One region of the Glutamicibacter sp. NPDC087673 genome, then DNA from elsewhere that is predicted to be linked to it. Evidence: riboswitches for the same ligand, from Rfam matches in the RefSeq annotation. Region 1 holds a riboswitch; each other region holds the start of a gene.
The links. Region 1 has a riboswitch for thiamine pyrophosphate ahead of thiC (phosphomethylpyrimidine synthase ThiC). Riboswitches for the same ligand answer to the same signal wherever they lie in the genome.

Region 1 (7,886 bases):
TACCGGCCGTGCCGGCCGCTCGGGCGACGCGATCCTGTTCATGACCCCGCGCGAGAAGTACTTGCTGCGTGCCATCGAGAAGGCTACCCGCCAGCCGGTGACCCAGATGCAGCTGCCTTCGCTGGATTCGGTCAACGACCGTCGTATCCAGAAGTTCACTGATCGCATCGATAAGACCATCAGCGGCCAGGACTTGACCACCTTCCGCGAAATCGTGGAGAAGTTCGCTTCCGAGCACGAAGACCTGGACCAGCTGGAAATCGCAGCTGCACTGGCTCTGATGGCCCAGGGCGGCCGCCCGCTGCTGATGACCGAACCAGTCATGTCCCCTTCGAAGAAGGCGCGCATGGATCGCCCAGAGCGCGGCGAGCGTGGCGACCGCGGTGACCGTGGCGATCGCGGTCCACGTGCCCGCAAGACCGCTGCCGAGGGCAACGCCATGTACCGTCTGGCCGTTGGCCGCCGCAACCGCGTGCAGCCGGGCTCGATCGTTGGCGCACTGGCCAACGAGGGTGGCTTCGATTCTTCGGAAATCGGCGGCATCGAGATCCGTTCGGACCACACCCTGGTCGAGTTGCCAGCAGAGCTGAGCAAGGACCAGTGGCGTGCACTGTCCAAGACCCGCATCGGCGGCGAGGCCATCGAGCTTGAGCTCGACAATGGCCGCAGCCCACGTCGCGACGACGAAGGCGACCGCGGTGGCTTCCGTGGCGGCCGTGGTGGCGGCTTCGGCGGCGGACGCAGCGGCGGACGTGGCGGTTTCGGTGGCGGACGCAGTGGCGGACGTGGCGGTTTCGGTGGCGGCGGACGCGGCGGCAAGGATCGCTTCAGCGATTCGGGCCGTAGCGGTGGACGTCGCGACTACTAAGCCAGTCGCACGCAGCTGAACAGCATTGAATAACGCCCTTGGGGCAAGCCGAAAGCTTGCCCCAAGGGCGTTTTTCGTGCGCCGCAGGCTATTTACGGAGCAGGAGTTCCCACCGGGATCCCGTCCCCGAGATAGACCGTGCCGCCGCTTTCAAGGAACTGCCTGCTTTTCTGCGCCATCCCGGCCAATGCGGCCTGCGCCTCGGCCGAGCCGTACTCGTCGCGGATATCCTGGGAGATGCGCATGGAGCAGAACTTCGGCCCGCACATGGAGCAGAAGTGGGCGGTCTTGGCCGGCTCGGCCGGCAAGGTCTCATCATGGAATTCCTGTGCGGTGACCGGGTCAAGGGACAACGCGAACTGGTCATTCCAGCGGAATTCGAAGCGCGCCTTGCTCAGCGCATCATCCCGCGCTGTGGCACCCGGGTGGCCCTTGGCCAGATCGGCGGCGTGCGCAGCGATCTTGTAGGTGATCACCCCGGTCTTCACATCATCCCGGTTGGGCAGTCCCAGATGCTCCTTGGGGGTGACGTAGCAGAGCATCGCGGTCCCGTACCGTGCGATCTCCGTGGCGCCAATGGCGCTGGTGATGTGGTCGTAGCCCGGGGCGATGTCGGTGACCAGCGGGCCCAGGGTATAGAACGGCGCCCCGTCGCACAGCTGCTGCTGGCGTTCCACATTCTCGCGCACCAGATGGAACGGGATATGCCCCGGGCCTTCGACCATCACCTGCACATCGTACTTCCAGGCGCGCTTGGTCAGCTCGGCCAGGGTGTCCAGCTCGGCGAACTGGGCGGCGTCGTTCGCATCTGCGATGGAGCCCGGGCGCAGCCCGTCGCCCAGCGAGAAGGCCACGTCGTACTGCGCGAAGATCTCGCACAGCTGATCGAAGTGGGTGTACAGGAAATTCTCCTGGTGGTGCGCCAAGCACCAGCCGGCCATGATGGACCCGCCACGCGAGACCATGCCGGTGACCCGGTTGGCGGTCAGCGGGATGTAGGGCAGCAGCACCCCGGCGTGGATGGTCATGTAGTCCACGCCCTGCTCGCACTGCTCAATGACGGTGTCGCGGAAGATCTCCCAGGTCAGTTCGTTGGCTTCGCCGTTGACCTTCTCCAACGCCTGGTAGATCGGCACAGTGCCGATGGGGACCGGGGAGTTGCGGATGATCCACTCGCGGGTGGTGTGGATGTCATCTCCGGTGGACAGGTCCATTACCGTGTCCGCGCCCCATTTGGCCGCCCACTGGAGCTTGGAGACTTCTTCTGCGATGGAGCTGGTCACCGCCGAGTTGCCGATATTCGCATTGATCTTGACCAGGAACGCCTTGCCGATGATCATCGGCTCGGATTCCGGGTGGTTGATGTTCGCCGGGATGATGGCTCGCCCGGCCGCGAGCTCGCTGCGCACCAGCTCGACATCGCATTCCTCGCGCAGGGCCACATAGCGCATTTCCGGGGTGATGATCCCGGCACGCGCATAGTGCATCTGCGTCACGCGGGCTCCGCCAACGGCCCGCAGTGGCGGGGCTGAGCGTCCGGCCCATTCCGCGCTGGCCGTGCCGCGGCGGACCGCTGAGCGTCCGTCGTCGTGCAGGTTGCGTTCGCGGCCTGCATAGGTTTCCACGTCCCCGCGTTCCAGGATCCACCGCTCGCGGAAGGGTTGCAGGCCTTGGGTGGGCTCGCTTCCCGGTCCGCTGGTGCGATATACCGCCAGCGGCTCGTTGGGCTGTCCATTGGGGGAGTCTGCCAATTGGATCTGCGTGACGGGAACAGAAATTCCCGCAGATTCACGGTAGGCAAGGGTGTGGGCAGGGTGCTGTTCAATTTGTTCCACTGGGGAAACTCACTTCCTTCGCCGGCATTACCCGGACAGGTTCAACGGTCGCGGACGGCGATAGCCCGATCTCAGCCCTTGCCAGGGCACCCGTGTGGTCGCGAACAACTTAGCACGCTTGCGAGGAGAAAACGCAAACCCAGTGGTCAGGGCCTGACATCAAGGAAGTGGGAAGGGCCGGCTGTGGCGGGCCAGGATGCTTTTCATTGGCCGGAGACTCTTGCCGGGGGCACCTGGAATCCGGGGCGCAAGACGCGGCCGATAGCCGGTGCTGCAGCTTGGGGTGCGCCTTGGGCCATGCTCGCAGTGGCTACACGGCATCTGCGGGATAAACGAAAAGAGAGGCAATCTGGAACCAGATTGCCTCTCTTATTTCGAGCCCCCTGCCGGAATCGATCCGGCGACCTCGTTCTTACCAAGAACGCGCTCTACCACTGAGCTAAGGGGGCAACAGGTAAATACTTTACACAGGTTTTTGAGGTTTGCAAAATCCGTCGGGAATTTGTTGCTGAGGTCACAATATTCCTACTCAAGACCGGAATGGGCGGCAAAGAGCTGTTGCCTTCCTGGCGGTTTCCAGCACCCCGGTTCACGGCCCGGGATCCAGCTGCCGGGCACCGGAGCCGTGCCTGGGCGCCTAGGTGGATCGGGTGTTGCCCAAGTGCCGCTCGGTCAGGGGTTCTGGAGTGGGAAAGGGTGTCAGCGTTCCGAAGTTCCAAGCGGGGTAATTCGATGCTTGGCCACCGGGGATGATCCGCGGGATTCTATTCTGCGCGTCATGGCAAATCCGCGATTGACCGCGAGGAGCACTCTCGTGAGCATCGTCACCAGGGCACTTTTTGTCCCACCCTTCGTCCCCGGGGTAGCGAGTAAGAGGATAAATAGTCATTGACTAGTGGTTTTACAGAATTCTCCTGGTCTTTTCCGGGGTGATCCGCCGATTTTTCTTTGCCGGGAAATCCGTGTAGAGTATTTACTCGTTGCCCCCTTAGCTCAGTGGTAGAGCGCGTTCTTGGTAAGAACGAGGTCGCCGGATCGATTCCGGCAGGGGGCTCTGAGTGAGAAGCATTCTTGGCTTCTACTGGATTGCTTCTCACTTGTGGCGGCGTAGCTCAGCTGGTTAGAGCGCACGACTCATAATCGTGAGGTCCCGGGATCGAGTCCCGGCGCCGCTACCAAATCAAAGATCCTCGGCCTCGGCCGAGGATCTTTTTTGGTTTCCGGCCCCGAAGCAGCATTGTCCTTCGAGGGCATGAACGGCTAGTGATCCAAGTCCTTCTCCTGGTTCCCGTCCTTGGCTTGCTGAGCCAGCGACAGCAGCCCCTGGATCGCTGTCGTATCGAAATCCGCCTCTTGGCTCGGTGCCTGATTGGCATCATGGCCGTGGACTTCGGTATGCAAGCGCTGCATCTGCATGTCGAGTTTCGTCGCCATGGCCGCCGCGTCGGCAAGCTCTTGCACTAGATGTTCTGGAACTTCGCCCTCGTACTTGTAGAAGATCTTATGTTCCAGGCTTGCCCAGAAATCCTGGGCAATGGTACGGATCTGCAGCTCCACCACGACATCGACCGGGCCATCGGATAAGTAGACCGGGATCTGCACGATCGCATGGACACTTTTATAGCCGTTGGGCTTCGGGTTCTTGATGTAGTCCTTGATTTGGAGGACCTTCAGGTCATTCTGCGAGGTTAGCGTGTTCAGAACCTTGTAGATGTCCTTGACGAAACTGCAGGTAATGCGCACGCCGGCAATGTCGCTGATGTTCTCGCGAATGGCAGGCAGGGACGGGGAGATGTTCCGGCGGGAGACCTTGCGCATGATGCTCTCCGGAGTTTTCACCCGGGAAGTGACGTGCTCAATTGGATTGTAATTGTGCAAATACAAGAACTCTTCACGCAAGATCGAGACCTTGGTCAGCACCTCGTCCACCGCAAACTGGTACTCCATCATGAAACGCTGGAAATCATGGCGGAAAGCCTGCGTCAATCGCTGCAGCTCGGCCGGCGAAGGGGCGGTCTCGGCAGCTGCGATGGCCACTGCACGAGTCTTGTCATCAAATGGGACAGAAATCCTGGATCACCTCAGCAGATTATGGCCCGGCCCGCGGTACGGTTCCGGTGCAGTTCCAGCCTAAGGGCTTCTCCTAGGAATTAGGCCAGAACGAATCGGGAATTCGTCCAGCAAACTTTCGGGCTGCAGGCGCCGGCCAACCTGCCTTGCAGGAGCTAGCCATGTCCGGTGAACTATCGTTGAAGAGGTAACTTCGAGGAAGGCATCGATGGAATTCGCCAGCGACCACCGGCAGCTCTGCCACGGCATCAGCTTCTCAGAGCATGAACGCGCCCCCATGCTCCGGCTTAGGCAAGCGGAAAAATGGAGCACCGAATATCTGGAAGCCAACCGTTCCCTAAGCTTGCGCATCGGCGAACTGAAATTCTGCCTGGGCTACATCACGATGAACAGCGATGGCTCTCGCAACACCTTGCCTTGCCCGAAGAACAAAGCGCTGCGTACCGGAACCCAGTGCGAACGCTGCCGCCGGCTGGATCATTCGAAGTTCATGCATCATTTCCACAAGACCGGCGAAGCCCCGGAAGGCATGCGCAAGTACCTGGAGCAGCCGCACTTCTTGTATGTCGCAAGCTTCGCCCATGGGGCGACCAAAGTCGGTACCACCTCAACCCAGAGCAAATGGACTCGCTTGGCGCAGCAGGGAGCGGTCATTGCCCGCTATATTGCCCGCGCCGCTGATGGAGCCGCTATTCGAGTGCTCGAAGACCTTGTCACTGAACACGTGGGCCTGAGCCAGCAAGTCCGGCAGAAGTCCAAGATCAAGGGACTGGCCAGCTGGGAACTGGACTACGCCCAGCTGGACCAGATCAACTCCGAAGCGGCAAGCCGGGCCCGGTCCTTCCTTGGCGCCCAGCGGGGCTTGGAAACCTACGGCGTGCAGCTGCGCGACGAGCTGTGGGAACAACCGGCCTTCGCCCGCCCGGTAGTAGACGCCTGGGATACCCATGCGCTGCATGCCTGGAATACCGCGCTGGGCGGGAACACCGTGAATCTGCGCATCCGCGGCGTGCTGGGGCAAAGCATCCTCGCAGACAGCGGCGAAGGCACCACCGTGCGCCTGCTGGATGCCGCCGAGTTGAAGACCCGCGAGGTCGCCATCGTGGAGAACTGCGCAGATTTCAGGGAAGAGCAATCCGCCCTGTTCTGAATCAGGCCCAGCGTTGTCGGGGGAGTCACGGGGAAATGCCCCGGCCACAATGAGCGGACACAGCCGGAGCTGAACTAGACTTGAACCATGACCAACACTCCTTGGGAATCAGCCTCACCACGCTATAAGAAGCTCGTCTTCGCTGCCATGGGCATCATGGGCGCAGGCATCATCTTGGCCATCATCGGCGCCAACATTCCATCGCTGCCAACGGTCTACACAGCAATCGGCATCATGGTCATCGGCATGCTCTGCCACATCGCCGGACTGGTTGTCCGCGCCAGGGATGCGCGCCAGTGGCGCATTGCCAATGGCCTGGCGGCCCCTCGAGCCAAGAAGCGCCCGGCGGACGGGCAGGACTAGGGCTCCGCAAGAATTCCACCGTGTGACCGCTTGGCTGCGCCCGGGTCCCGTATCCGGCGGCAGCCTCGCCTGGCCACTTCCAACAACGTTCAGGAGAATCCATGGGCATCAACCCCGACCTGGTAGGGCGCATCTACCCTGCCGGCGAGTCCTACCAGGTAGGCCGCGAAAAGATCCGCGAATTCGCCAAGGCCACCAAGGCCGCCAACCAGGCGCACTACGATGTGCAGGCCGCTCGCGAGCTGGGCTATAGCGATGTCGTTGCCCCTCCGACCTTCGCGATCATCATCGCCCAGCGCGCTGACGCGCAGCTGATTGCCGACCCGGCCAGTGGCATCGACTTCTCCCGCGTGGTGCACGCCGACCAGCGCTTCACCCATCACCGTCCAATCGTTGCCGGCGATGAACTGCTTGCCGAGCTCTACGTGGACCAGGTCCGTGAAATGGGTGCCGGTGCCATGATCACCACCCGCGCGGAAATAACCACCGTGGCTGGCGAGAAGATCGCAACCACCGTTTCATCGCTACTGGTACGAGCTGAGGACTAAGCATGATTGAATTCGAAAGCCTCGAAAAGGGCCAGGTCATTGGATCGCACACGGTGCAGGTCAACCGCGCGGACCTCGTCCGCTATGCAGGTGCCTCGGGCGACTTCAACCCGATTCACTGGAATGAGCGCTTCGCCAAGGAAGTGGAACTGCCATCGGTGATTGCCCACGGCATGTTCACCATGGGATCGGTCATCGACCTGGTCTCCCAGTGGGTCGGCAACCCGGGGGCCATCATCGACTACCAGACCCGCTTCACCAAGCCGGTAGTCGTCGAAGATCCCGAAGGTACCACCATTTCGGTGGAGGGCAAGGTCGGTGCCTTGGACTCCGAAGCCCGCACCGCCCGCATCGATCTGGCAGTCTCGGCCCATGACAGCAAGGTACTGCTCAAGTGCCAAGCCGTGGTGCAGCTCTAGGCATGCAACTTCCCGGTGAAGCGCAGAGGCCTGTAACCCAGTGGCGCAACGCGCTGATGGCCGCCTACCTGGCCAGCGGCCTGCTGATCTCGGCCCTGGTTTCGCGCTTGCCCGCAGTGCGTGATGCCCTGCAGCTGGACCACGCCAGCGTTGGACTGCTGCTGCTGTGCATGAGTGCAGGATCCTTCCTGTCCGTCTCGGTCTCAGGACAACTGGTTCTGCGCCTTGGGGCCACCCGCGTCATGCGCATCGCCGCGACAATAGCCGGCTGTTCACTCATTCTTGTAGGCGTGGGCGCAGGAATCTTTGGCAGCGCCCTGATCTGCGGCATCTTCCTCTTCGCCCAGGGCCTGGGGACCGCATCATGGAATGTCGCCTCCAATGTCCAAGGCGCGGCCATGGAACGCGCCTTGGGCAAGAGCATCATGCCCGCCCTGCACGGTTTCTTCTCCATCGGCACCGTGATCGGTGCCGGCGCTGGTGCGCTAGGTGCCCGACTGCAGATCCCGTTGCAGTACCACTACGGCTTCATGGGCCTGGTTATCGTCTTCACCGTGCTCTACAGTGCCCGATTCTACGGAGAAGACTACAGCCGGACCCCGCGCACCAGCAGCGGGACCTCGCTGAAGAAGG
Region 2 (7,886 bases), 150 kb from region 1:
ACGACGGCCAATCAGGTCGATGGGCAGCATCGGGCGCCAGTTGATACCGGATTTCTTCAGCCGCTTCTTGAAATCCTTGTAGCCCTTGACGCGCAAGGTTCCCAGGTGGTCGAAGAGCAACCGGACGTGCACGCCGCGCTCCGCGGCCGCTTCCAGCGCATCGAGTACCGGTCCAACATAATCCGGGTCATCGCCCATGATGTAGAACTGGATGTGCACATAGCGGGTGGCGTTATCGATTTCCTTGCGCATGGCATCGAGCGAAGCCCGGTAATCGGAGATGACCTCTACCTGGTTGCCGCCTTCCAGCGGCATGGCACCAAGATTGCGGTTGAGCATGACTGCCGATTCGACCCATTCCTCCTGGGAATGGAATTCTTCGGGCAGCTGCATGTGGCTCGTGGCCTTCATGATTTCATCGTGCGCACGCCGCTGCTTTTCCAAGCGGCGGCGCGACAGGTGCGGATTGGCGAAAAGCCAGTATGCGACAAGTCCCACAACGGGCAGGAAGAAGATAGCCAATAGCCATGCCATGGCGGTGGTGGGGCGCCGGTTGCCCGGAACGATGCCGATCATGAAGTAGCGAACCGCTAGCTCTATTGCGACCAGCACGCTCCAGAGAACGCCGCCAATCTGCAAGAAGACTTCATTACTTGGCCACACTCGGGCACCCCCTTGGCTACACCCCGCGAATTCGGCATTATCGGCCTCTGATCTGCGATGTACAGGCCAAAATCCTTCGCTTAGCTTATCGAACATTGCCGGACTTGTCTGAATCTCCGCCTGCAGAAATCGCGCAGAAGACGCTGGGGTTCGATAATCTGTCTTTATGAGCTCACTTGTATTCTTGGATCCGGCCTATCCGGCTGGTCGTCTTGCAGACATCACTGCACCGCAACTTCTGGTCACAGCACAGGGAGTCACGCGAGGTGATGGCATCTTTGAATCGATGCTCTACACCAACCAGGCCGTACGCAAATTCGAAGCGCACCTGGCACGCTTGGCGACCTCGGCTGAAGTTGCCGACTTGGCCATTCCCGATGCGCGCAGCTGGTTTGCCGCGGTAGATACCGCTGTGGCCGATTTCGATGCCACCGGCGGCGCTGAAGAAGCGGTGGTCAAGCTGGTCGCCGCGCGCGGCGAGCACGACAATGATCCTGCCATTTGCTGGGTCACCGTGACCCCTGCCCCGGCTTTGGGCAGGGAACAGCGTGAAACCGGTGTGGATGTCCTGATGCTGGATCGCGGCTACGACTCGAAGCTGGCCGAACGTGCGCCATGGCTCATGATGGGCGCCAAGACCCTTTCCTATTCGATCAATATGGCCGCCCTGCGCTACGCGCACAAGCACGGCGCCCATGATGTCATTTTCACCTCCGCCGACGGGATCATCCTGGAAGCTCCGACCTCGACCGTGCTGGTAGCCCAGCGCGATGGCGAGACCAAGCGGCTGCTGACCCCGATGCTTGAAACCGGCATCCTGCCAGGCACCACGCAAAGCGCCATTTTCGACGCTGCGGCCCAGGATGGCTGGGAGCTGGGCTACGGCCCGTTGCGCCCGGAAGACCTGTATCAGGCCGATGGCGTGTGGCTGGTTTCCTCCATCCGCCTGCTGACCCCGGTGCGCACCATCGATGCCAAGCCGTTGCGCCTGGACGCTGAGCTCCATGAAGAGCTCAGCGCCCTGAGCGAAGCAATCCGCTAGGACCACACCAAGTTGTAGGTCCCTGCCAGCACGGCCGCAGCCATTGCGGCCGTGCCAAACAGGATCCCCGTGGCCAGCACCATGCCATCACGCCAGGTGAAGGTGGCCGTGCGAATCCATGTGCGCTTGGCCGTGCCGAACCCCTTGGCCTCCATCGTGGTGGCCAACCGTCCGGCGCGGCGAATCGCTTGCACCAGCAAGGCCAGCACCTGACCCAGGGTTGCCTTGATGCGTTGGCCCACGGTGCCGAAGTTCCCGACACCGCGAGCGCGCCGGGCCAGCGTGAGCGTGGTGAATTCTTCCACCATCAACCCGAGCAATCGCATGCCGGCCAAGGCCCCGAGCACAAACCGGTGGGGTACCTTCAGCTGCTGAGACAGCGCCCCGCCCAAATCGCTTGGATTCGTGGTGGCCAGCAGCAAGATGCACGGGATGGCCAGCGCGAAAGCGCGCAGTCCGGTGGCAATGCCCCCGGCCACCGATCCCTCGGTGATGCTGAAGGCGCCGAATTGGGCGTAGACCATGCCGCTATCCTGGCCCACCAAGGCGATGCCCCACGCCGCAAGGATTCCGGCAATCAGCAGTGGCCACGCGCGCTTGAGGAATTTCAGCGGGCTCAGCCCTGCCAGGGGGAAGAACACCACGGTCGCCACGATCACGACCAGCGCCGAAACCCAATCCAAGGTGGTGATCAACGGCAGTGTTGCCGCAGCCACCGCACCGAGCTTGGCCAGCGGATTGATCTTCGCCAACCAGCTATGCCCTACCGGCGCATCAAGCACCGGCCCCTGTCGCGGGGTACCAGCTTCCGGGGTGCCGGCAGTGAGCACCAGGTCCCTTGCTTTGAGCACCGAGGCAAAGTGATCGTCGTGGGTCACAGCAATGATCGCGGTGCCCTGCTGCAATTCCTCAACCAGCAGCCCGGCCAGTTCTCTCCACGTATTCGCATCCTGCCCGAAGGTCGGTTCGTCGAGGATCAGCACCTGGGGGGATGCGGCCAGAACAGTGGCCACGGACAAGCGCCGCTTCTCGCCCCCGGAGAGAGTGAACGGGTTCGCGTCTGCCAAATGCGCCAGGCCCAAGCGTTCCAGCAACGCGTCCACGCGCGCTTGGACCTGGGCCGGCTCGTATTTCGGCGCATCGGCGCTGCTGGCCTGCGCGCGGCTGGGAGCGAAAGCCAGCTCTTCCCGAACGCTCTGGGTCACGAATTGGTGTTCGGGTTCCTGGAACACCGAACCGATCCGCCCAATCAATGCACCGGCCTTCCAGGCAAACGGGGAGTTGCCCAGACCGTCGGCCAGTTGCGCGGTGGCCGCCAACCCGCCGTCGGCCGGGACGAGCAATCCGCCCAAGGTCAAGGCCAGCGTCGACTTTCCAGCGCCATTCTCGCCGCGAATCACCGTCGCGGTGCCCGCTTGCACATTCACGTCCACCGCTTGGGTGCGCGGTGCCGTGGCGGTGCGGGCGGATACCAGCTGCTGCGCTTCCAGCAGCGTGGCACCGGCACCGTTCGTTGCCCGGGCCACCTGCGGGAAGTAGCCTGGAATCCACAGCCCGGCAGCAGCCAGCTCCTCGCGCACCGTTTCATCGGTGTACAGCTGCTGCGGGTCCAGATCGTGCGCGACTCCCCCACCGGGCTGCAGCACGATAACCCGGTCCACATGCTGCGCCCAGGCTTCAATCCGGTGTTCCACGACGACCAGCGTGGCACCGGAAAGCCGGGCGGCGTTCAGCACCGCATCGCGCAAGAGCTCAATGCTCTGCGGGTCCACATTGGCAGTCGGTTCATCGAGCAGCATGACGCTGGGTTCCATGGCCAGAATGCCGGCCAAGGCCAACCGCTGTTTCTGCCCGCCGGAAAGTTGCTGGGTGCGGTGCTCGAAGGACAGCGCACCCAGACCCACAGCGTCCAGCACTTCGGGGATCCGCTGGCGGATCAGTTCGGGATCCATTCCGAGGTTCTCGGCGCCAAAGGCCACGTCATCGGCGACCCTGCTTTGCACTACCTGGGTTTCCGGGTCTTGCTGCATCAAGCCCACCGGGTGGCTCCGGATGAAGGCATCGCTGCCATCTATGAGCAGCCGGCCAGCGACCTGATCGTCCTCATCCGCTTCCAGCAACCCGGCCATCGCGTGCAGCAAGGTTGACTTGCCGGCGCCCGATGGACCGACCAGCAGCACCTTCTCACCGGCGTGGATCACAAGGTCCAGTCCCGAGATGGCAGGATTCTTCCTCTCGGAGTGCTGCCAGCCGAACCCCGTTGCGGTGATGGCGGCACCGCGCTGGGTCAGCGAGGCTGCGCCGGAATTGGCAAAGGAACTCATTTTGCGCTTTCCAGGTGCGCACGCCGGCTCGGCAGGGCGCTCAATGCACCGGTCTTCGCCAGTCCACGCGTGGCCAACCAGGACAGCAGCCCTGCGACGACTACGCCGGAAATACCGGTGGCGATCACGTGGAAGATCTTCATTCCGGCGGTGTACTCAACGTAGTAGGCCAGGATGTAGGCCTCGGAAATGCCGGCGAACAAGCCGGCGAACAAGCCGGCCAGCAGCGCCACGCCCAGGTTCCACTTGCGGTAGCGGAATGCTGCGAAGACCAGCTCTGCACCCAGGCCCTGGACCAGGCCGGAGATCAGTACGGTCAAGCCGTAGTGCGAGCCCAGCAGCGCTTCAACTACGGCGGCCAGCAGCTCGCAGTAGATTGCGGCGCCTGGCTTGCGGATGATCAGTGCGCCGAGCACCGCCGGGAAGAGCCACATGCCGGTGAGCAGCGCGGTGGCTGGCGGGAAAGCCGCAAAGGCGAGTGAGAACAGGCCATAGCCGGCACTCCACGCCCAGAAAATAACCCCTGAAGCGACGGCGATCACCGAGGCGACGACGATATCAACTACACGCCAGCCGGTACGCTGCTTCGAAACTGTTTCGTTCATTGCTGGTCCTCCTGTGGAAAGGAGGGGAGATGGACGGAATGAGGGCATACTGCCGCGCCTATCCGCATCCGAGATGCTCGACTTCCTTCGCCGGTACTAGCCGGGGCAGGTTCGAGGGTCTGCGATCTATCGCACTCTCAGCGTCTTGCGACTTTTTTAAAAGTCTGACGCTCCCCTGTCGGAATAATTACTGCTCCCCCACCATACCGCAGGTATGCTGGGCAGAGGAACGATATGTCAAGAGCTTGATCGCGAGGAAAAAATGGATAAAGTGCAGAAACTTGCCACTACCGGTATCACCGTTGGCGCTGGCATGCTCGGCGGCAAGCTGGTTGATTTCCTTTGGTTGAAGGCAACCGGCAGCAAAGCACCACGCAAGGGCACTGAGGAAGCAGCGGAAGCTTCTTTCCGCCGTGCCTTGGGCTTCGCAGTCGTTTCGGCCCTGGTCGCAGCAATCCTGCAGACCGTGGCTGATCGCAGCGCCAACAAGGTTGTTGCCAAGTTCACCAAGTAAGCTTCGGCGTTGAGCCAAAAGCGGGAGCCGCCCAGAGGGGCGGCTCCCGCTTTTTCTCAATCTTGTTCGTCTGGCGATCCGGTCTTGGAAACCGGGGTGGTTCCGGTCGGCGGTGTTCCGTTGACCTTGTTGACCACGTGGCTCAGCTCATCGGAGAACAGGGTTTCCTTGGCAGCGTGCTTGGTCCGGTAGCCGGAACGGCCAATCATGTGGGCCGAAACCGGTGCGGTCAATAGCTGCATTCCCCAGGCCAGCACGAGTACCGGCACCACAGCCCAGCTGCGCAGGTAAATGGCCAGTCCAGCGAAAATCAGCAGGAAGCCGAGTACCTGCGGTTTGGTCGCTGCATGCATGCGGGTGAGCATGTCCGGGAAGGTCAGCAAGCCGATGCCTGCGATCAATGACATCAGGCAGCCAAGGATCAGCAGGACGGCAACGAGGACATCAAGGAAGATTTCCATTAGGCGTTCCTCTGATCCGAAACAAAGCGCGAGACGGTCACCGAACCGATGAACCCGAGCATGCAGGCGGCCACGACGAACAGCAAGTAGTCGGTGTGCTTGTGCAGCACCATTTCCAGGCACAGCGCGGCGGAGATGATCAGCAGCATCACGTCCAGGGCCAGCACCCGGTCAAGGATTGACGGCCCCTTGGCAACACGGACCAGGCAGGCGACAGCACCGAGCCCGAGCATGATGCCGCAGATCCAAATGACGATATCCAGCATGTTACCCCTTCCTCGCATCAAAGTTCGGTCCGCATTCGCTCTTGATCGCTTCGTACTCGTCTCGGCTGCCGATAGCCATGATCAGCCGGCGTTCGATGTCCCGGATGCCGGAACGCGCCTTCTCCACGTCCGCAGGCGACTCGATGTCGATGTAGTGCAGGTACAGAGTCGACGAGCTGCGGTCCACGTCGATCACGAAGGAGCCCGGGATCAGCGTGAGCACGTGGCCCACGGTCATCACGATCAGGTCCGAGTCGGTGCGCAGCGGGACCGCAATGACCGCGCTGCGGGTGCGCTTCCCGCGGACCAGCGCCAGCCAGGCCACGTGGACGCTGGCCGCGAAGACCTGTCCGAGGAACCAGATGAACAGCTTCAGGCAGTACCAGGCATTGATCCGGCCCGAAAGGACCACCGGCGGCAGCGGGAACAGGTTCACGATCAGCAGCGCGATGATCACGCCGAAGACCATGTTCCCCAGGGAGAAGTCCTGCCAGAGAGCACCCCAGACGAAGAGCAGCAGCAGAAGCAGCGGCCATTCCTGCTTGAGTGTCGCGCGGTGGCGCACGCCGGAGGTATCCAGCGCATCGTCAATGCGCTGGTCACGCGGTTCAAAGTTCTTGTTCGGCATCATCCCTCCAATCAGAATGGCAAGATCGAGCTGATATACGGTTCGCGGGCGATCAGTTCCGCAGCCACCCGCTGGCAGAATTCGAAGATCGGCCCGGCAAAGATGGCCAGGGCGATGCCCGCAAGCACCAGCGAACCGGTGGCGTAGCGCATGCCCCACGGCAAGGAGTCGGCTTCCAGCTGCTTGGCCAGCTTCAACCCCAAGCGGGGGTTCTGCGCGCCGCCGGCCAACGTCTCGTCGGCGACCTGCGTCGCTTCGGCCACCAGGTCCTGGTTGGGCACCTCGGCATCAGCGGCACGGCGCCAGAACACACGGGCCCACACGCGGATGATCGCCATCAAGGTCAGCAGGCTGGTCAGCAATCCGGCGCCGATCACGACCCAGGTCAGCGGATCGGCATCCTGCGCGGCCGCATGCAATAGCCCGAATTTGCCCAGGAATCCGGAGAACGGCGGGATGCCGCCCAGATTGATGGCCGGGATGAAGAAGAGCAGGGCCAATGCCGGGGAAAGCTTGGCCAGCGAGCCGAGCCGGGTGACATTCGAGCTGCCGGCACGGCGTTCGATCAGTCCCGCTACCATGAACAGCGAAGTCTGCACGATGATGTGGTGGCCCACGTAGTAGATGGTCGCGGCGATGGCCAGCGGCCCGCCCACGGCCACGCCGAAGATCAGGTAGCCGATGTGGCTGGTGAGCGTGAAGGAAAGCATGCGCTTGAAGTCCGTCTGCGCCAGTGCACCGAGGATACCGATGACCATGGTCAGCGCGGCCACCACCAGCAGTCCGGCGTTGACCGAGCCGCCCGGGAAGAGCAGGGTTTCGGTGCGGACGATCGCGTAGACGCCCACCTTGGTCAGCAACCCGGCGAACACCGCGGTCACCGGGGCCGGTGCGGTCGGGTAGGAGTCCGGCAGCCACAGGGACAGCGGGAAGACCGCGGCCTTGATGCCGAAAGCGATCAGCAGCAGCACATGCAAGATCAGCTGCGGGCCCTGGCCCAGTTCGGGCAGCTTCACCGCCAGGTCAGCCATGTTCACCGTGCCGGTGGCCGCATAGGTCATCGCGATGGCCATCAGGAAGATCACCGAGGAAACCACGGAAACCACCACATAGGTGGTACCGGCGCGGATGCGCTCGGCGGTACCGCCCAAGGTCAGCAGCACGTAGCTGGCGGTGAGCAGGATTTCGAATCCGACGTACAGGTTGAAAAGGTCAGCGGCCAGGAAGGCGTTGGACACTCCGGCCAGCAGGATCAGGTACGCCGGGTGGAATATCGACACCGGTCCGGGCTCGTCCCCGTCGGCCAGGCCCTGGCTGGTGGCGAAGAGCAGCACGGCCAGCGAGACGACGGTGGAGACCAGCAGCATGAAGGCGCTGAACCCG
Region 3 (7,886 bases), 160 kb from region 1:
AACGAGTCCGAGGAAGCAGCACGCATGTTGGTGAGCTTCTTTTCCTTGGTGATGTTCACGTCCATGTCGTCGGCGCGGGAGTTCTCGCCGACGATCATGCCCTCGTAAACCTCTTCGGTTGGCTTCACGAAGAAGTTCATGCGCTCCTGCAGGTTGATCATCGCGAATGGAGTCACAACGCCTGAACGGTCGGCAACGATCGAACCGTTGATGCGGTATTCGATTGGGCCTGCCCATGGCTCGTAGCCTTCAGCCAGCGAAGCAGCAATGCCGGCGCCGCGGGTTTCGGTCATGAAGCGGGTACGGAAGCCGATCAGGCCACGTGCTGGAACTATGAATTCCATGCGAACCCAGCCGGTGCCGTGGTTAGCCATGTCGGTCATGCGGCCCTTGCGCGATGCCATCAGCTGGGTGATAGCACCCAGGTACTCTTCAGGCACGTCGATGGTCATGCGTTCCATTGGCTCGTGAACCTTGCCGTCAACCATCTTGGTAACAACCTGTGGCTTGCCAACGGTCAGCTCGAAGCCTTCACGGCGCATCTGCTCAACGAGGATGGCCAGTGCCAATTCGCCACGGCCCTGGACTTCCCAAGCATCTGGACGCTCGGTAGGCAGGATGTTCAGCGAAACGTTGCCGATCAGTTCCTTGTCCAGGCGATCCTTGACCTGTCGTGCGGTGACCTTGGCGCCCTTGACCTTGCCAGCCAGTGGCGAGGTGTTGATACCGATGGTCATCGAGATCGCAGGTGGATCAACGGTGATCAGTGGCAGTGGCTTAGGGTTCTCAAGGTCGGTGAGGGTCTCGCCGATCATGATGTCTTCGATACCGGCAACTGCAACGATCTCGCCTGGACCAGCTTCGTCAGCTGGAACGCGGGTCAAGCCCTGGGTGGCCAGCAGTTCGGTGATCTTGACCTGCTTCATGGTGCCATCCTGGCGGGCCCAGTTAACCTGCTGGCCCTTGCGCAAGGTGCCGTTGATCATGCGCAGCAGCGCCAGGCGGCCAAGGAATGGCGAAGCGTCAAGGTTGGTGACGTGGGCCTGCAGGACTTCACCTTCGGTGTAGGTCGGTGCAGGAACGTGCTTGATGATGGTCTCGAACAGTGGCTCAAGATCTTCGTTGTCCGGCAGGGTGCCATCGCCAGGCTGGTTCATCGAAGCGTAGCCGGCCTTGCCCGAGGCGAAGACGACAGGAACGTTCAAGATTGCGTCCAGATCCAGATCCGGAGCTTCGTCAGCCAAGTCCGAAGCCAAGCCCAGCAGCAGGTCCATGGAGTCGGAGATGACGCCATCGATGCGGGAGTCGGGACGGTCGGTCTTGTTGACCACGATGATCACTGGCAGGTTGGCGCTCAATGCCTTGCGCAGCACGAAGCGGGTCTGCGGGAGCGGGCCCTCGGATGCGTCAACGAGCAGAACCACGCCGTCAACCATGGACAGGCCGCGTTCCACCTCGCCACCGAAGTCGGCGTGGCCTGGGGTGTCAATGACGTTGATGGTCATCTTCTTGCCCTCGGCTGCTGGGCCGTTGTAGAACACGGTGGTGTTCTTAGCAAGAATGGTGATGCCCTTCTCGCGTTCCAGCTCACCTGAGTCCATCACGCGATCTTCGGTTTCACCATGGCTGTCGAATGCGCCAGTCTGCTGGAGCATGGCGTTGACGAGGGTGGTCTTGCCGTGGTCAACGTGCGCAACGATGGCTACATTGCGAAGTTCATCGCGAGTAATGGTGTTTGCTGACATGCGTGAAGGCTCACTTCCGCTCGAAAATTTGGGTCTGTGGAGTCGGGGCCAAAGTCGACCCAACAATCCAGTTTACGCGCTCGAGACTCATAGTCTGTTGATCTGTGTCAGAACATACAGGAATTTCATGTATCTGTCGCAAAGAATTCAGCGGATTAACCGCGTTGGCATCCAAAAACGCAGCTTGCTAGGCCCAAAGTTGACTTCAATTTCCGGGAGTTCAGCGTCAAGCAAGCCGCCGCATTTTTCTATGGTGGATTTTGAACCGATGTTATCGGAATCACAGGTAACCAGCGCATGTTCAATTCCTGATTCGCGAAGTTCCTGCAACCCGAATTTGCACAGTTCCTGTGCCACACCACGGCGACGATACTCGGGAACTACACCATAGCCGATATGTCCGCCGACCTGAAAAAGGCTCTCGTTGATTTCATATCTGACGGAAACCCGGCCCACCAGGTCCCCCTCGTCAAAGGCGGCGAACAGCGCCGAGCGAACCCAGCCTTCTGGAATGTGCTCGCCTCGGCGCCCTGCCTTCATCCGGTAGATATAGTCCTCCCAGTCCTCGGCTGCAGACCAAGTCGGCAAGAACTCGAAGTCTTCGCGAAGCATCAAGTGGTGGGCGTCGATTGCCTGCTGTTCGTCCTGGCTTTCCAATTCACGGATCTCCAGCGTCTTTCCCAACGTCATAGCGCCAGTATGCCAGAGCGCCTCCACTTCCCACCGGTGAATTGCGCGCCAAAGATGCGCCTGAGCCCTAGTAGGCCACCTGCTGGCCCTGCACTTGCCTGGCCCATTCCACGGTTCCGCCGCTGAGGCTGTAGACGGCAATGCCTGCATCCCGACCGGACATGGTGATCCGCGCTGCCTGCTGCGAACGGGCACCGGTTTTGCACACGAATACGACCGCCGAAGCGCTGTGCGCGAGCTTTCCCAGTCCCCGTTCTTTGAGCTGCGCGAGCGGAAGGTGCTGGCTGTGCGGGATCGCTATGATGTCGCGTTCCCAGGATTCGCGCACATCCACCAGCAATACCGGTTCTTCCGTTTCCAGCTCCGCTAGCTGCTGAACCGTGAGCTCCGGGACATGCCCTTCGGCAGCGCAGGAAACCGGCTGGTACTCCCCCAGCCCGGTCACCGGCTCACGTTGCGGATCCCTGGCGAATTCGAGGGTCCGCACAGTGGCTTCCAGCGCATCATAGAGCCAGAGCTTGCCGCTCAGGGTGGTCCCGATTCCGGTAATGAGCTTCAGGGCTTCGGCGCACATCACCGAACCGATAACGCCGCACAGTGCGCCGAAGACTCCTCCTTCGGCGCAGCTGGGCACGGAGTCCGCGTCGGGGATTTCCGGAAAAAGATCACGCAGCATCGGGCCGGTGCGCGGATCGAAGACGGACACCTGCCCGGAGAACTGGAAGAGGGTTCCCCACACCAGCGGGGTGCCGGTGATTTCCGCGGCATCATTGGACAGGTACCGCGTGGCAAAGTTGTCGCTGCCGTCGATGACCAAGTCATATTCACTGAAAAGTGCCACGGCGTTGGATTCATCCAGCTTTTCATCCACGGTGATGATCTGGACGTTCCGGTTCTGCTCGTGGGCCATCCGCCGCACCGAATCCACTTTCAAGCGCCCTGCATCCTGTTGCCGGTGCATGGTTTGTCGTTGCAGATTGGACAGCTCGACGGTGTCATCGTCGATGACCCCGAGGGTGCCGATTCCCGCAGCGACCAGGTAGCTGGCAATGGGACTGCCCAGGCCCCCGGCTCCGATAACCAGCACCTTGGCGTTGGCGATGCGGCGTTGCCCTTCTTCTCCCACCCCGGGCAGGGACAAGTGCCGGGAGTAGCGCGCCAGCTCTTCCGGTTCCAGCTCCGCGCCGGGTGCGACCAGGGCTTCCCGGCTCACGAGAAGTCACCGACCAGGGTTTGCATCATGCCTTCGGCCGGCGATGAGGCCAGTGCGGTATCGCGGCGCGGGATCCGGCCAGCGAGCCGCGCGGCGCGCCCGGCACGCACAGCATCCTTCATGGCCCTGGCCATGAGCGGCGCGTTGTGCGCCCGGGTCACCGCGCTGGCCAGCAGCACCGCGTCGCAACCGAGCTCCATGGCCAGGGCCGCATCCGAGGCGGTGCCCACCCCGGCGTCAAGGATCACCGGTACCTGCGCGCGCGAGACGATGGTGGAAATATTGTGCGGATTCAGGATCCCCAGGCCCGAGCCGATCGGTGCTCCGGCCGGCATGATTGCCGCAACCCCGGCGTCCTGCAGGCGCTGGGCAAGTGCCGGATCATCATTGGTGTAGGCGAAAACCTGGAACTCGTCGGCCACTAGTTGCTCGGTGGCCGCATGCAGTTCCAGCGGGTCCGGCAGCAGCGTGTGCTCATCGGCAATGACTTCGAGCTTGATCCAATTGGTTTCCAGAGCTTCACGGGCCAGGTGCGCGGTGAGGATCGCATCGCGGGCGGTGAAGCATCCAGCGGTGTTGGGCAGCGCAATCACGTTGTTGCGCTGCAGCAGTTCATACACGTTGCCTGCGCCGGCCGCCGAAAAGTGGCGGATGGCCACGGTGGTCAGCTCCGTTCCGGAGGCCTGCAGGGCGCTTTCCAGGGTGGTCAGCGAACTCGCTCCCCCGGTGCCGAGGATCAGGCGCGAGGACAAGGAGCGTCCGGCGATCTGGAATGGGTCGCTGTGGATGTCCAGCTCGGTGATGTTGCGCGTTTCCATGCCTAGCCTCCCTGGGCCGCGGTAACGAGTTCAATGCTGTGCCCTTCGGCCAGCAGGTAGCTATTCCAGGCGCTGCGTGGAACGACAGCGCCATTGACGGCGGCGGCAACTCCGAGCTTGCTGCCGTCAGCGGCCACCGAGTTGGCGTCCAGTTCCTTGCCGATTTGCGTGCTGATGAATTCGCGAAGGGTGGTTCCTTCGTCCAGGTTCAGTTGCCGTGAATTGAAATTGATGCCGATGCTTGTCATGGTTGCTGCTCCGTTCGGTGAGCGGTCTAGGTTGCGTTGGCAAAGCGGTGGGGATCCACAGCCTGGTGCAAGGGGTGGGATTGGTGGCCGTGGGCGAGATCCGCAGTGAGCGTTGCGCCCAGCGGAGCCAGCAGCACGCCGTGCCGGGAGTACCCGGTGCAGAGCAGCAGCCCTGGATCAAGGCGTCCCAGCAGCGGCCGGTCATCTGGCGTGGCGGGACGTGCCCGGGCCGTTGCTTCGTTCAGCGTGCAGTCGCTGATGCCGGGGACAAGCTTTCTCGCGTTGTCCAACAGCAGGTGCATCGCGCCAATGTTCACCGCTTGTTGCCGGTCTTCACGGACGCTGGCGCCAAGGACGAGGCTACCGTCCCTTCTCGGCACCAGATACACCTGTTTCCGGTGCACGATGCCGCGGATGGTGCGGGTGATGAGCGGCGGGCCTGCTGGTCCCTGGATCCGGAGGATGTCCCCGTAGACCGGGCGCAGCGGAAGTTCGTTCAAGCCATCGAGGGTGCCAAGACCGGTGGCCACGATGGTCTGCTCCGCTTCGAGGATTCGGCCCGATGCGGTCCGCACAGCGGTGGTCCGCTTCCCGTCGGTCACCAGTGCCTGCGCCCGTTCCTCGACCAGGTGCGGACGCAGATGCTCCAACAGGATCTTGACGATGGATCGAGGGTCGACCTGGTGGTCATCTTGGCACAGGACCGCGCCAGAAATATTGGCGGCCAAGGCTGGTTCGAGCTTGCGGGCTTGGCTGGGCAGCAGCTTTTGCGCTGACAGGCCGAGGGATATCTGCAGTTCGGCCAGCTCGTGCAGGGCTTCGCGGTCCGCAGGCTCTGCGGCGACAACGAGCGTGGAGTTCTGCAAGTAGTCCGGGCGTTGCCCGGTGGCCGATGCGATGCGCTCGATGAACTGCGGATAGGCGGCATTCGAGGCGGCAAGCAGCTGGTGCAACGGGCCATTGCCCCAGACCGTTTCAGCTGCCGGGGCCAGCATTCCTGCTGCCGCGTAGCTTGCACCTTGGCCGGGTGCCGGATCGATGAGGGTGACGGTGTGTGCGCGTGATTCCAGCTCGAACGCGACGGCCAGGCCGATTATCCCGGCGCCAACAATGTTGACATGCACAAGGGCACGCTTCCTTCCTACGGCGGCATGACCCGCATCAGGTGTAGCGGTCGGCTCGGTGCCCTCTCAGCCTGGTCGATTCAGGCTCCCGCGGATTACAGCGATTATAAGCATGATGCAGCTCATAAAGTCGAACTTCATTGAACGCAGTTCCGTCATCTTCTGTGATGTACTTGCTGACATGGCATTCCATGACTTCCCTATCGTGCTTCCCCAAGGTTCTGCGCTATCCAGCACCATCATCTCGTTGGAGCAAGAACTCTTGGAATCCAGCCAACGCCATAGCCAGGAGCAATTGCAGCGGCGCTTGCATCCTCGGTTCGCCGAGGTGGGAGCCAGCGGGCGAGTCTATGATCGCGAGGCCATCATTGCCCAGCTGGCCCGGGAGCCGGCACGGGATGCCGGGGCGTTGAAAGTCGAAAGCCCGGTGGCTCTCCAGCTTTCAGACCAGCTGGTGCTGCTGCGCTGGAAGCTGCTCGCCGGTTCCCCCAGCGAACGCAGTTCACTGTGGATCCATGAGCAGGGCCGCTGGCAGCTGCTCTTCCACCAGGGCACGGCCGCCGCTCATCCGCAGCCATCTGCAGGACCGAAGGAAACCGTGCATGCCGACGGTGAATTCACGGTGCGCCGGCTGCGCCTTTCGGATGCCGAAGCGGTCTTCGAGGCATTCTCCTCGAACCCCGACATGTTGCGCCAAGGCGACGCCGATTCCCCGCAAAAGGCTGAGTCGTATGTGCGCGCACTGCTGGAGGCCGGGGAACGCCAGCAGGCGATGGCCGTCGCATATCGGGATCGGCTGGTGGGACTGGTGTGCGGTACGGTCGACCCGGCCAATCAGAACGCGTGGATTTGGTATTGGATGAACCAGAATTACTGGGGCCGGTCGCTGGCCACCCGCGCCGTGGCAACCTTGGTGGATTACCTGTTCGACGAGCTGGGACTGTACCGCTTGGAGCTGGGCTTGCGGGCAAATAATCCCGGGTCGAAGCATGTGGCAGAAAGCAACGGCTTCCTGCACGAAGGTGTCGAGCGGGGCAAATTCCTGGTTGCCGGAGAACGCATCGATGTGCACACCTACGCGCGGTTGCGTACCGATGGCGGCTCTGCGGTCATGCCCTTGCCGTGGGGCACGCAGCAGTAGCTTGGCGGGCATCAAAAAAGTCGCGGAATCCGGTTTTGGATTCCGCGACTTCTTATCTGTCCCTCAGGTTTTGTGATGCGTGGTTAGATGCCTGGGTTCGATGCCGGTGGCGTCGAGTCCGGGCCATTGGTGGCCTGTTGGGCCTCCATCTTTTTCAGCGTGCGGGCCGCAGCATCACGACCGCCGAGGCCAAAGGCCAGAGCCGCTGCCAATGCTGCGCCAATGACGATTGCGCCGAAGGCCATGTTGATGATCGAATCGGCGATACCCATGTACTTCAGGCCCATCGCCACGAACAGCGCAATTGCCGTGTAGCGGATGATCTTCGAAGCAGTAGTGTCACCCAAGAAGCGGCCAATCACATTGGCGATGACGAAACCTGCGGCGATAATTGCTGCGCCGAAGAGGATCTTGCCGCCCAAGGCCAGGATCTCATTGAGGATATTGGTGATCGCTGGGAAGTTCAGCATCTGGGCCGCCATCACACCGAAGAACAGCACGATAGCAATCTTGACGATGCCAGCGATGATTCCCGAAGCGCTCTTGCCCTCGGGAACTACGCCCCACTGGGCAACAACAGTGTCGGTACCCACGCCGTGGAGGGTGGATTCAAGTAGCTGCCCGACGAACTTGGCAATCAGGATACCCACGGCCAAGAGCGCCAAGGCCATGATGACCTGCGGGATTGCGGTGAAGACCAGCTGCAGCATCTGCTGGGCAGGTACCGAAATTGCCGCGATGCCCAGAACCTGCAGGGCTGATATTGCGACGACTAGCAGGATCAAGGCGAAGACGATGTTGGCAATGATGTCAACGATCTTCGCTTGGGATTCGCGAGACTGAACTTCATCTACTGGTTCGTTGCCTGGGGTGACCTTGCGGACCAGTCCGCTAAAATCGACAGTTC
Region 4 (7,886 bases), on a different contig from region 1:
GGACCCTGCGCGAGGTACCGGTGGGCTTCAAGTACTTCGTTGAACCGCTGGCTTCCGGCAGGGTCGCTTTTTGCGGGGAGGAATCGGCCGGCGCGAGCTTCTTGGACTTCTCCGGCAAGGCGTTCAGCACCGACAAGGACGGCCTGATGCTGGCCCTGCTGGCCAGCGAGATCCGCGCAGTAACCGGCAAGAGCCCCAGCCAGCTGCATGCCGAACTGGTAGAGCGCCACGGCCCCAGCTTCTACGACCGCTTTGACGCGCCCGCAAACCGCGAGCAGAAGGCCGTACTGGGCAAGCTGGATCCATCGATGGTCACCGCTACCGAACTGGCATCGGATCCGATTACCGCCAAGGCCACGCAAGCGGCCGGCTTCCCCATTGGCGGCTTGAAGGTTTCCAGCGAGCACGCATGGTTTGCCGCGCGCCCATCGGGCACAGAAGACATCTACAAGATCTATGCAGAATCAACAAAATCACCCGAGCATCTGCAGCAGGTGCTGGCTGAAGCTCGGGTGATTGTTGATGCTGCGCTAGCTGGCTAGTTCAGCTTCGCGGTCCATGGATCGATGGCCACGGCTGGCTGCTTGCGGGTAGCCAGCCAGTGGCCCAGCCAGAGCAGCAGGAAGATCGGCAGGCCGATGTAGCTCGAAGCCATCTGCAGCAAGTTTCCATCCACGATCGCCTGGTAGTTCTGGCCGACGATCACCACGATCAGGATCACGAAAGCCAGGATCGGTCCCAGCGGGAACAGTGGCGCCTTGTACGGCAGGTTCGCGAGATCCTGCCCGCTGGCAATATATGCCTTGCGGAACTTGTAGTGGCACACCGCGATACCCACCCAGGCAATGAAGCCGGAGAGACCCGAAACGTTCAGCAACCAGGTATATGCCGAACCCTGGCCGACAATCGCGGTAAGGAAGCCGAAAAGGCCTACCGAGGCGGTTAGCAGCATTGCCGGCATGGGCACGCCGCGCTTGTTCAAGCGGGCGAAGATCTTTGGAGCCTTGCCGTCCAACGCCATCGAATAAAGCATGCGCGCAGAGGCATATAGACCGGAGTTGCCTGCGGAGAGGATGGCCGACAGGATCACCGCATTCATCAGTGCCGCGGCGAATGCTACGCCCGCACGCTCGAAGACCAGGGTGAATGGCGAGGTGGTGATATCCGATGCCTCGGAAGAGAGCAGGGATGGATCCACATACGGGATCAGCATGCCAATGACGAAGATCGCGCCGATGTAGAAGAGCATGATGCGCCAGAAGATCGCCTTGATGGCGCGTGGGATATCGCGCTGGGGGTTCTCGGCTTCACCGGCGGCCACGCCGATCAGTTCGGTTCCCTGGAAGGAGAAACCGGCGATCATGAAGACCGATACGATGGACAGCCAGCCGCCAACAAATGGCGCTTCGCCATCGGTCCAATTGCTGAAGCCAGGGGTGGAGTCGCCCAGGATGCCGAAGATCATCGCGACACCGCAGATCAAGAAGACCACCACGGTGATGACCTTGATCGCGGCCAACCAGTATTCACCCTCGCCAAAGGCCTTGGCGGACAGCGCATTCAATCCGGTGAGCAGCACCAGGAAGATGGCCGCCCAGATCCATCCCGGGGCATCAGGGAACCAGTAGGACATGATGATGCCAGCTGCCACCAGCTCGGCAGCCACGGTAATGGCCCAGTTGAACCAGTAGTTCCAGCCGATCGCGAAGCCGAAGTGGCGATTCACGAAGACCGTTGCGTAGGTCTGGAAGGAACCGGCGACCGGAAGCCGGGCGCTCATTTCTCCCAACGACTGCATCAGGAGCAGCACCATCATGCCGATCAGCGCGTAGGCCACCAGCGAGCCACCGGGGCCAGCTTGGGCAATGGTGCCGCCGGACGCGACGAATAGTCCGGTACCAATCGAGCCGCCAATGGCAATCATCTGCATATGGCGAGCTTTGAGGCCACGCTTCAGACCGTCCTGGGACGGTGCGGGCTCAGTCATGCGTTACATCTCCTGATGCTTGAAAATTTCCAACCTATCAATCCAAGCACCCTGACAAGCCATAAAGCTATGAACCGCGCTACAGTAAGCGATCAATAATCTTTCGCTTGGCCCATGAATATGGAGGATATATCGCGCTCAGGGTATCAACGACGGTTGTTTTGTTGAATTCCGAGCGCATCTGCGAAAGCCGTTCGAACCCGTGCTTGCCGTGGTAGGCCCCCATTCCGCTCGGTCCCACGCCGCCGAAAGGCAGGGTTGGAACGATCATCTGGGCCAACGGAGCATTATGCACAATGGAGCCGGCTCGCACCCGGTCAGAGAAAATCGACTGCAGGCGCGGGCTTTCGCTCATCAGGTAAGCGGCCAGCGGCGACGGCCGCCGGGCAATGAATTCGAGTGCTTCCTCGAAGGTTTCCACCTCGATCACCGGCAGGATCGGACCGAAAATCTCTTCGGTCATCAAACTTCCCTCGAGGTCCACATTGCGCATGATGCTCGGCGCTATGCGCAGGGTATCCTCGTCGTACTCGCCGCCGAAAACCACCTCGCCTTGCTCGAACATCGACAGCAGCCGCTCAAAGTGCTTGCGGCTGACGATGCGGCCAAAGTCCGGATGGGTGAGCGGTTCCTTGCCGTAGAAGCTGGAGATGGCCTGGCCCAGGCGCCTGATGAGCTCAGACGAGTCGCCCACGCTCAATACGTAATCCGGCGCCACGCAGGTCTGGCCGGCATTCATGAACTTGGCGTAAGCCAAGCGCTTCGCGGAAGCCAACGAATCGTTCTCCACCACGGCCGGCGATTTTCCGCCCAATTCCAAGGTGGTAGGCGTCAGATGCTTCGCGGCCGCGGCAGCCACGATCTTGGCCACGCGTTCGCCGCCGGTGTAGAAAATGTGGTCCCAGCGGGCGGCAAGCAACTCCGTGGAGGTATCCACGCCGCCTTCAACTACCGCGTAAACCCGTTCGTCGAGGTAGACCGGGAGGAACTTGGCCAAGGCGCCTGAGGTCGCAGGAGCCAGCTCGGATGGCTTGATGACCGCAGCGTTGCCGGCAGCAATGGCCGCGACCAGCGGTGCGAGCACCAGCTGAACCGGATAGTTCCAGGCTCCGATAATCAGCACGACCCCCAGCGGGCGCGGCTCGACCTTGGCCATGGCTGGCTGCAAGGCCAGCGGAACCTTGACACTGGTGGAATCCATCCACTCAACGAGGTGGCGCTGGGCGAAATCTATTTCCGCGCGCACCACGTCGATTTCGGAGAATTTGGCTTCGGTGGCACTCTTGCCCAAGTCCTCGGCCAAGGCCTGGACGAAGTCTTCCAGATGCTCTTCCAGCATCTTCTCCAGTGCCTTGAGCTGCTGCAGGCGGAAGCGTCGCGGATGCGTGATCCGCGTGTCCGCAGAACGCCGCAAATGACTCAGAACTGTTGCTATGCGCGATGGATGCTCGTCCACCGGAGGTGCGGAATCACCGACCGGTTCGGGCAACGGAGTGGAAGTAAACAGACCCATGATTTGAGCGTACGTCACTGGGACTATTTTTCATCGTTTAATTCGCCAGAGGATTCAATATGTATCAAATAGTTGATACATTGATGTCCATGAACCAGTTCTCGGCGAGCGCCATATCCATCGCTTTCGTTGCCGCAATCATCTGCGTTTGGTTGCGTTCGGTGGCGCACAGGCGTGGAACACCAGCTATCGACCGGGCCCGATCCCACTCGTTCTGGTGCGCATTGATCGCATTCTTTGCTTCAACCTCATGGGATTTGTCCGAGACCTGGCGCGTTTCAATGACCGAAACCAATTCAGGTTCGGCTATCGCTGAAGCACTCACTCCGGGGATCTGGGTTCTTCTGGTATACCTCATCGGCTTGTTCACTTGGCCCAAGGAACTCCAGCCCGTGCGCACCGCTTCATTAGAGGCCCGCAGCCTGACAACTCCATTTCCCAAGGCCCTAGGGGCTTTCGTTGGGCTTTTGCTGCTGATCGCAGTCGGCTCCCTGTGGCCGGCCTCCAAAGTCGAAGGGCTCGTTGGCGTTCCGGCCTCGGAATTCACGACCTTTGATTTTGACGGCATCCATTCATACACGTCGGAGGGTCCGTATGATGGGCGGTTGCCGGGCACACAGATGCTCCCGGTATTCATCGTGGCCCTGGCAGGGATCATCGTGGCCGCGGCTGTGATTACCGTAGTTATCCTGAAAAGACCTGCCTTGGCCGGCATCTCGGTCGAAGACAACCAAGCGTTGCGCACGGTCTGGCTCAACCGCTTGATGCGCAATATCGGCATCGTCTTGCTGGCTTTCACCGTGTCGGTGGTCAATTACTCGCAGGCTAATTCGCCGGATGGACAGTACGAGTTCGTTAGCTATGGCGCCCTTGCGGTCGCCCTCACGTTGCTCTTCTGGGGACCGCGCTCTACATTCTCAGCTCAATCCACCACCAGGGAACGGACCGCCTTCTCGCGTTTGCGTGATCAACTATTCACCTTGCAATACGTAACTGCAGCACTCACCTTGCTCAGCGTTGCAATCGGCTGGTCATTCTTGCCACTGGATGACGAGCTCCAGATGCCTACCAATGAGCGAACTACGTGGATCTTAATGATCTTTGCCGGTGCGGCTTTGAGCTATGCCGTTCTCAATGCGCTTTATCTCAGCTACGTCAGCACGGTGGCCCGGCAGGCGTCTGCAGCACCCAAGTACCACGCGCCCCTGCCCTTGTGGTCCTACATCGCCGCTGGCTTGCTGTTTGCCACCAGCACCTATTTTCTGCTCGATCCGCCGCTGGACTATTTGTGGGGCTTCGTGCCTCCAGGCAAGACAATGGTTGCAGGCTTGATCCTGCTGTTGCTGGCAACCCATCTTGGATTCGTCTGGTTCTCCCGCCGGGCAATTATTCCCTGGGCTGTCTCGTCGGCCGAAGAAATCTGGTACCGCAAGGTCCTGGAACTGCGTTCAATGCGTGTTAACACCAGTGCAGTGGTAGCCATGCTGCTCATTGGCTACGGATTCCCGGCCGGGCTGGGACTCTTTGCATTGCTCATCTTCGTTGTCCCAGCAGTCATTTTCCTAGAGCGCCCCGGTAGCGCCTTCGTGCGGGAACATCAGCCGGCAGCTACTTCATGAGCACGCAGATCAGTGTTGACCTCCAAGCAGCTACCCCGCCCTATGAGCAGATCCGCTCGCAGATTGCTTCACTGATCTCCTTGGGAGATCTGCCCTCGGGGAGCAAGCTGCCTACTGTGCGTGCGCTGGCCACGGACCTCGGCGTCGCTGTCGGTACAGTGGCGCGCGCCTACAAGGAGCTGGAAGCCGAAGAGCTGATCACCTCCCGGCGCCGGGCCGGCACAGTGGTCAACGAGCGGCCGCAGCCGGTGGACACCAGGGAAGATCTGCTGGCCGCCGTGGATCGCCTCTGGGCGCTGGCGGCCGCGCAGAAGGTGGATGCGGCCACGCTCAAGGCCTTGGTGGCGCGGCGCGAGCGTAAGTAACTTGTCCTCGGAACCGGTTGTGCGTACGCTCTATGGCAGTGACACGGGGTGTCGGATCAACCGACTGAGATAAGACCCGTAGAACCTGATCTAGTTCACGCTAGCGGAGGGATGTCGCATGGCTTTGCATGCAGTTGCCCAAAAATACCGGCAACAATCACCTTTGGTTTTTTGCCTGACCAATACCGTCGTATCCAATTTCACTGCCAATGCCCTGCTGGCATCCGGGGCTTCTCCGGCCATGACGGATCTGCCCGGAGAGGCCGGTCCATTCGCGCAGGCAGCGTCAGCCGTATTGGTGAATTTGGGAACTCCAAGCACTGAACAGCTGACCGCCATGGAAGAAGCTGTGCAGTCGGCGAGCGCTGCAGGCACCCCGTGGGTCCTGGATCCAGTGGCAGTGGGAGCGCTTCCGGTGCGCACGGAGTTTGCCCGGCGCATTGTCCGGCAACGCCCGACCCTGATTCGAGGCAACGCCTCGGAAATCCTGGCTCTGGCCGGCCGGCAATCTGCTTCGCGCGGTGTCGATGCCTTGGATGAGGTTTCTGCCGCCTTGGCGGCGGGACGCGAACTGGCCACGGAGCACGACTGCGTAGTGGCCATTTCCGGCCAGGCTGACGCCATCATCGACGCCACGCGTACCGTCTTGGTGCATACCAACGGAATTGGCTTGACCCGGATGACAGGTGGCGGCTGCGCCTTGGGCGCGGTCTGCGCCGGGATGGTTGCGGTCCACGATGACCCGTTCGAGGCCACCATCGCAGCCCACGGTTTCTATGGCCTGGCCGCGGAAAAGGCCCTGGCTGGCAGCTCCGGTCCGGGCAGCTTCGCAGTTGCCTTCCTTGATGCGCTGTCGGCTGCCGATCCCCGGGAACTGAAAACTTTGAAGTACGAGGAATTGAACCATGCATAATTACGGCGCTTATCTAGTAGCCAACACTGCCAGCTGCACCCCACGCAGCACCCTGGAAGTTATCGAGGGAGCCGTCGCCGGAGGGATCGGGTGGATCCAGCTGCGCGCCAAGGATGAAAGCGCCCGGGAATTCGTCGAGCTGGCCTGCGCGGCTGCCAAGCTCACCGAGGGCAAAGCCCAGTTGCTGATCAATGACCGCATTGACGTCTACCTCGCGGCACGGGCTGCTGGCGCAGCAGTGAACGGCATCCATATCGGGCAAAAAGATGTGCCGGTACAGCTGGCTCGCCAGATCATCGGCGAGGGCATCATCGGCTTGAGTGCTTCCAGCGATGAGCAGCTGGCCCAGGCGAACAAGGACGCCTCGGTGATCGACTACCTCGGTGTAGGAGCCATCCGCGCCACTCCGACGAAAAAAGACCATCCTGCTCCCCTGGGGTTGGACGGCTTTGCGCGAGCCGCTGCCTTGGCCAAGCTGCCCTGCGTAGCGATCGGCGCAATTACCCAAGACGATGCCGCCGCGATCCGCGCCGGCGGCGGCGCAGGCCTGGCCGTGGTCCGCGCCATCTGCAACGCCGAAGATCCGCAACTTGCCAGCGCGCAGCTGGTCGCAGCCTGGGAGGCCTCGAAATGAACATCCTATCCATCGCAGGCTCCGATCCTTCCGGCGGCGCCGGAATCCAAGCGGATCTGAAGGCCATTGCCGCCAACGGCGGCTACGGAATGTGCGTGATCACCGCTTTGACTGCGCAAAACACCCATGGGGTATCCGGAGTTCAGGCGATCAGCGGCGATTTCGTCCTCGCGCAGCTCGAAGCCGTGAGTACAGATATCCGCATCGATGCGATCAAGATCGGGATGCTGGCCAACGCCGAGGTGATCCGCGCAGTCACCAGCTGGCTGGAAACTGTTGACGCCCCCGTCGTGCTGGACCCGGTCATGGTGGCGACCAGCGGGGATCGCCTGCTCGACGACGAATCGGCCCTTGATTCGCTGCTGGATCGCGCCACGGTGATTACCCCGAACCTGCTGGAGCTGGCCAGCTTGCTGCGCGAGCCTGTGGCCCCTTCCTGGGACGAAGCCCTGCGCCAGGCCCAGCGGCTGGCTGCCAAGCACGGCACGCTGGTGCTGGCCAAGGGCGGGCACCTGGCCGGGGCGGATTGCCCCGATGCCCTGGTGTCGGCGGGCGGGGTGCAGCTGGAGCTGCACGGACCGCGCCATGCCACCAGGAACACCCACGGCACCGGCTGCACCCTTTCCAGCACTCTGGCTACCCGCTTCGCTGCCACTGGAGACTGGATCGCCGCGTTGGAGCAGTCCAAGTCCTACCTCTCCAAGGCCATCGCAGCGGCCGACCAATTGCAGGTGGGCAGCGGCCACGGCCCGGTCAACCACTTCATCGACTTCTTCGGCACGGCAGATCCCATGGGCGACTGGTGGCAGAAGATCCAGCCGATCCGCGAGGAAATCGACCAGCTGGATTTCATCA

Region 2: linked by a shared signal. The riboswitch ahead of ACIOTL_RS04660 (ECF transporter S component) and the one ahead of thiC (phosphomethylpyrimidine synthase ThiC) in region 1 are both predicted to bind thiamine pyrophosphate.
Region 3: linked by a shared signal. The riboswitch ahead of thiO (glycine oxidase ThiO) and the one ahead of thiC (phosphomethylpyrimidine synthase ThiC) in region 1 are both predicted to bind thiamine pyrophosphate.
Region 4: linked by a shared signal. The riboswitch ahead of thiM (hydroxyethylthiazole kinase) and the one ahead of thiC (phosphomethylpyrimidine synthase ThiC) in region 1 are both predicted to bind thiamine pyrophosphate.

Annotation. Positions count from the first base shown of each region.
Region 1 is NZ_JBIUWB010000002.1:222,787-230,672, forward strand. It holds gene ACIOTL_RS05360 (DEAD/DEAH box helicase) at 1-868, shown strand, start outside; gene thiC (phosphomethylpyrimidine synthase ThiC) at 961-2,703, opposite strand; TPP riboswitch at 2,700-2,807, opposite strand; tRNA gene ACIOTL_RS05370 (tRNA-Thr) at 3,081-3,152, opposite strand; tRNA gene ACIOTL_RS05375 (tRNA-Thr) at 3,686-3,757, shown strand; tRNA gene ACIOTL_RS05380 (tRNA-Met) at 3,805-3,881, shown strand; gene ACIOTL_RS05385 (GTP pyrophosphokinase family protein) at 3,964-4,740, opposite strand; gene ACIOTL_RS05390 (DUF2797 domain-containing protein) at 4,982-5,923, shown strand; gene ACIOTL_RS05395 (hypothetical protein) at 6,011-6,286, shown strand; gene ACIOTL_RS05400 (MaoC family dehydratase N-terminal domain-containing protein) at 6,388-6,834, shown strand; gene ACIOTL_RS05405 (MaoC family dehydratase) at 6,837-7,253, shown strand; gene ACIOTL_RS05410 (MFS transporter) at 7,229-7,886, shown strand, end outside.
Region 2 is NZ_JBIUWB010000002.1:72,086-79,971, reverse strand. It holds gene cls (cardiolipin synthase) at 1-663, opposite strand, end outside; gene ACIOTL_RS04670 (aminodeoxychorismate lyase) at 830-1,705, shown strand; gene ACIOTL_RS04665 (ATP-binding cassette domain-containing protein) at 1,702-4,029, opposite strand; gene ACIOTL_RS04660 (ECF transporter S component) at 4,026-4,634, opposite strand; TPP riboswitch at 4,700-4,821, opposite strand; gene ACIOTL_RS04655 (DUF4235 domain-containing protein) at 4,906-5,148, shown strand; gene mnhG (monovalent cation/H(+) antiporter subunit G) at 5,205-5,609, opposite strand; gene ACIOTL_RS04645 (monovalent cation/H+ antiporter complex subunit F) at 5,609-5,875, opposite strand; gene ACIOTL_RS04640 (Na+/H+ antiporter subunit E) at 5,877-6,503, opposite strand; gene ACIOTL_RS04635 (Na+/H+ antiporter subunit D) at 6,515-7,886, opposite strand, start outside.
Region 3 is NZ_JBIUWB010000002.1:385,216-393,101, reverse strand. It holds gene typA (translational GTPase TypA) at 1-1,745, opposite strand, end outside; gene ACIOTL_RS06255 (GNAT family N-acetyltransferase) at 1,893-2,435, opposite strand; gene moeB (molybdopterin-synthase adenylyltransferase MoeB) at 2,503-3,648, opposite strand; gene ACIOTL_RS06245 (thiazole synthase) at 3,645-4,466, opposite strand; gene thiS (sulfur carrier protein ThiS) at 4,469-4,714, opposite strand; gene thiO (glycine oxidase ThiO) at 4,741-5,838, opposite strand; TPP riboswitch at 5,836-5,940, opposite strand; gene ACIOTL_RS06230 (GNAT family N-acetyltransferase) at 5,951-6,979, shown strand; gene ACIOTL_RS06225 (mechanosensitive ion channel) at 7,063-7,886, opposite strand, start outside.
Region 4 is NZ_JBIUWB010000001.1:875,763-883,648, reverse strand. It holds gene pgm (phosphoglucomutase (alpha-D-glucose-1,6-bisphosphate-dependent)) at 1-542, shown strand, start outside; gene ACIOTL_RS04150 (amino acid permease) at 539-1,987, opposite strand; gene ACIOTL_RS04145 (aldehyde dehydrogenase family protein) at 2,067-3,500, opposite strand; gene ACIOTL_RS04140 (hypothetical protein) at 3,560-5,119, shown strand; gene ACIOTL_RS04135 (GntR family transcriptional regulator) at 5,116-5,484, shown strand; TPP riboswitch at 5,519-5,613, shown strand; gene thiM (hydroxyethylthiazole kinase) at 5,603-6,397, shown strand; gene thiE (thiamine phosphate synthase) at 6,390-7,031, shown strand; gene thiD (bifunctional hydroxymethylpyrimidine kinase/phosphomethylpyrimidine kinase) at 7,028-7,886, shown strand, end outside.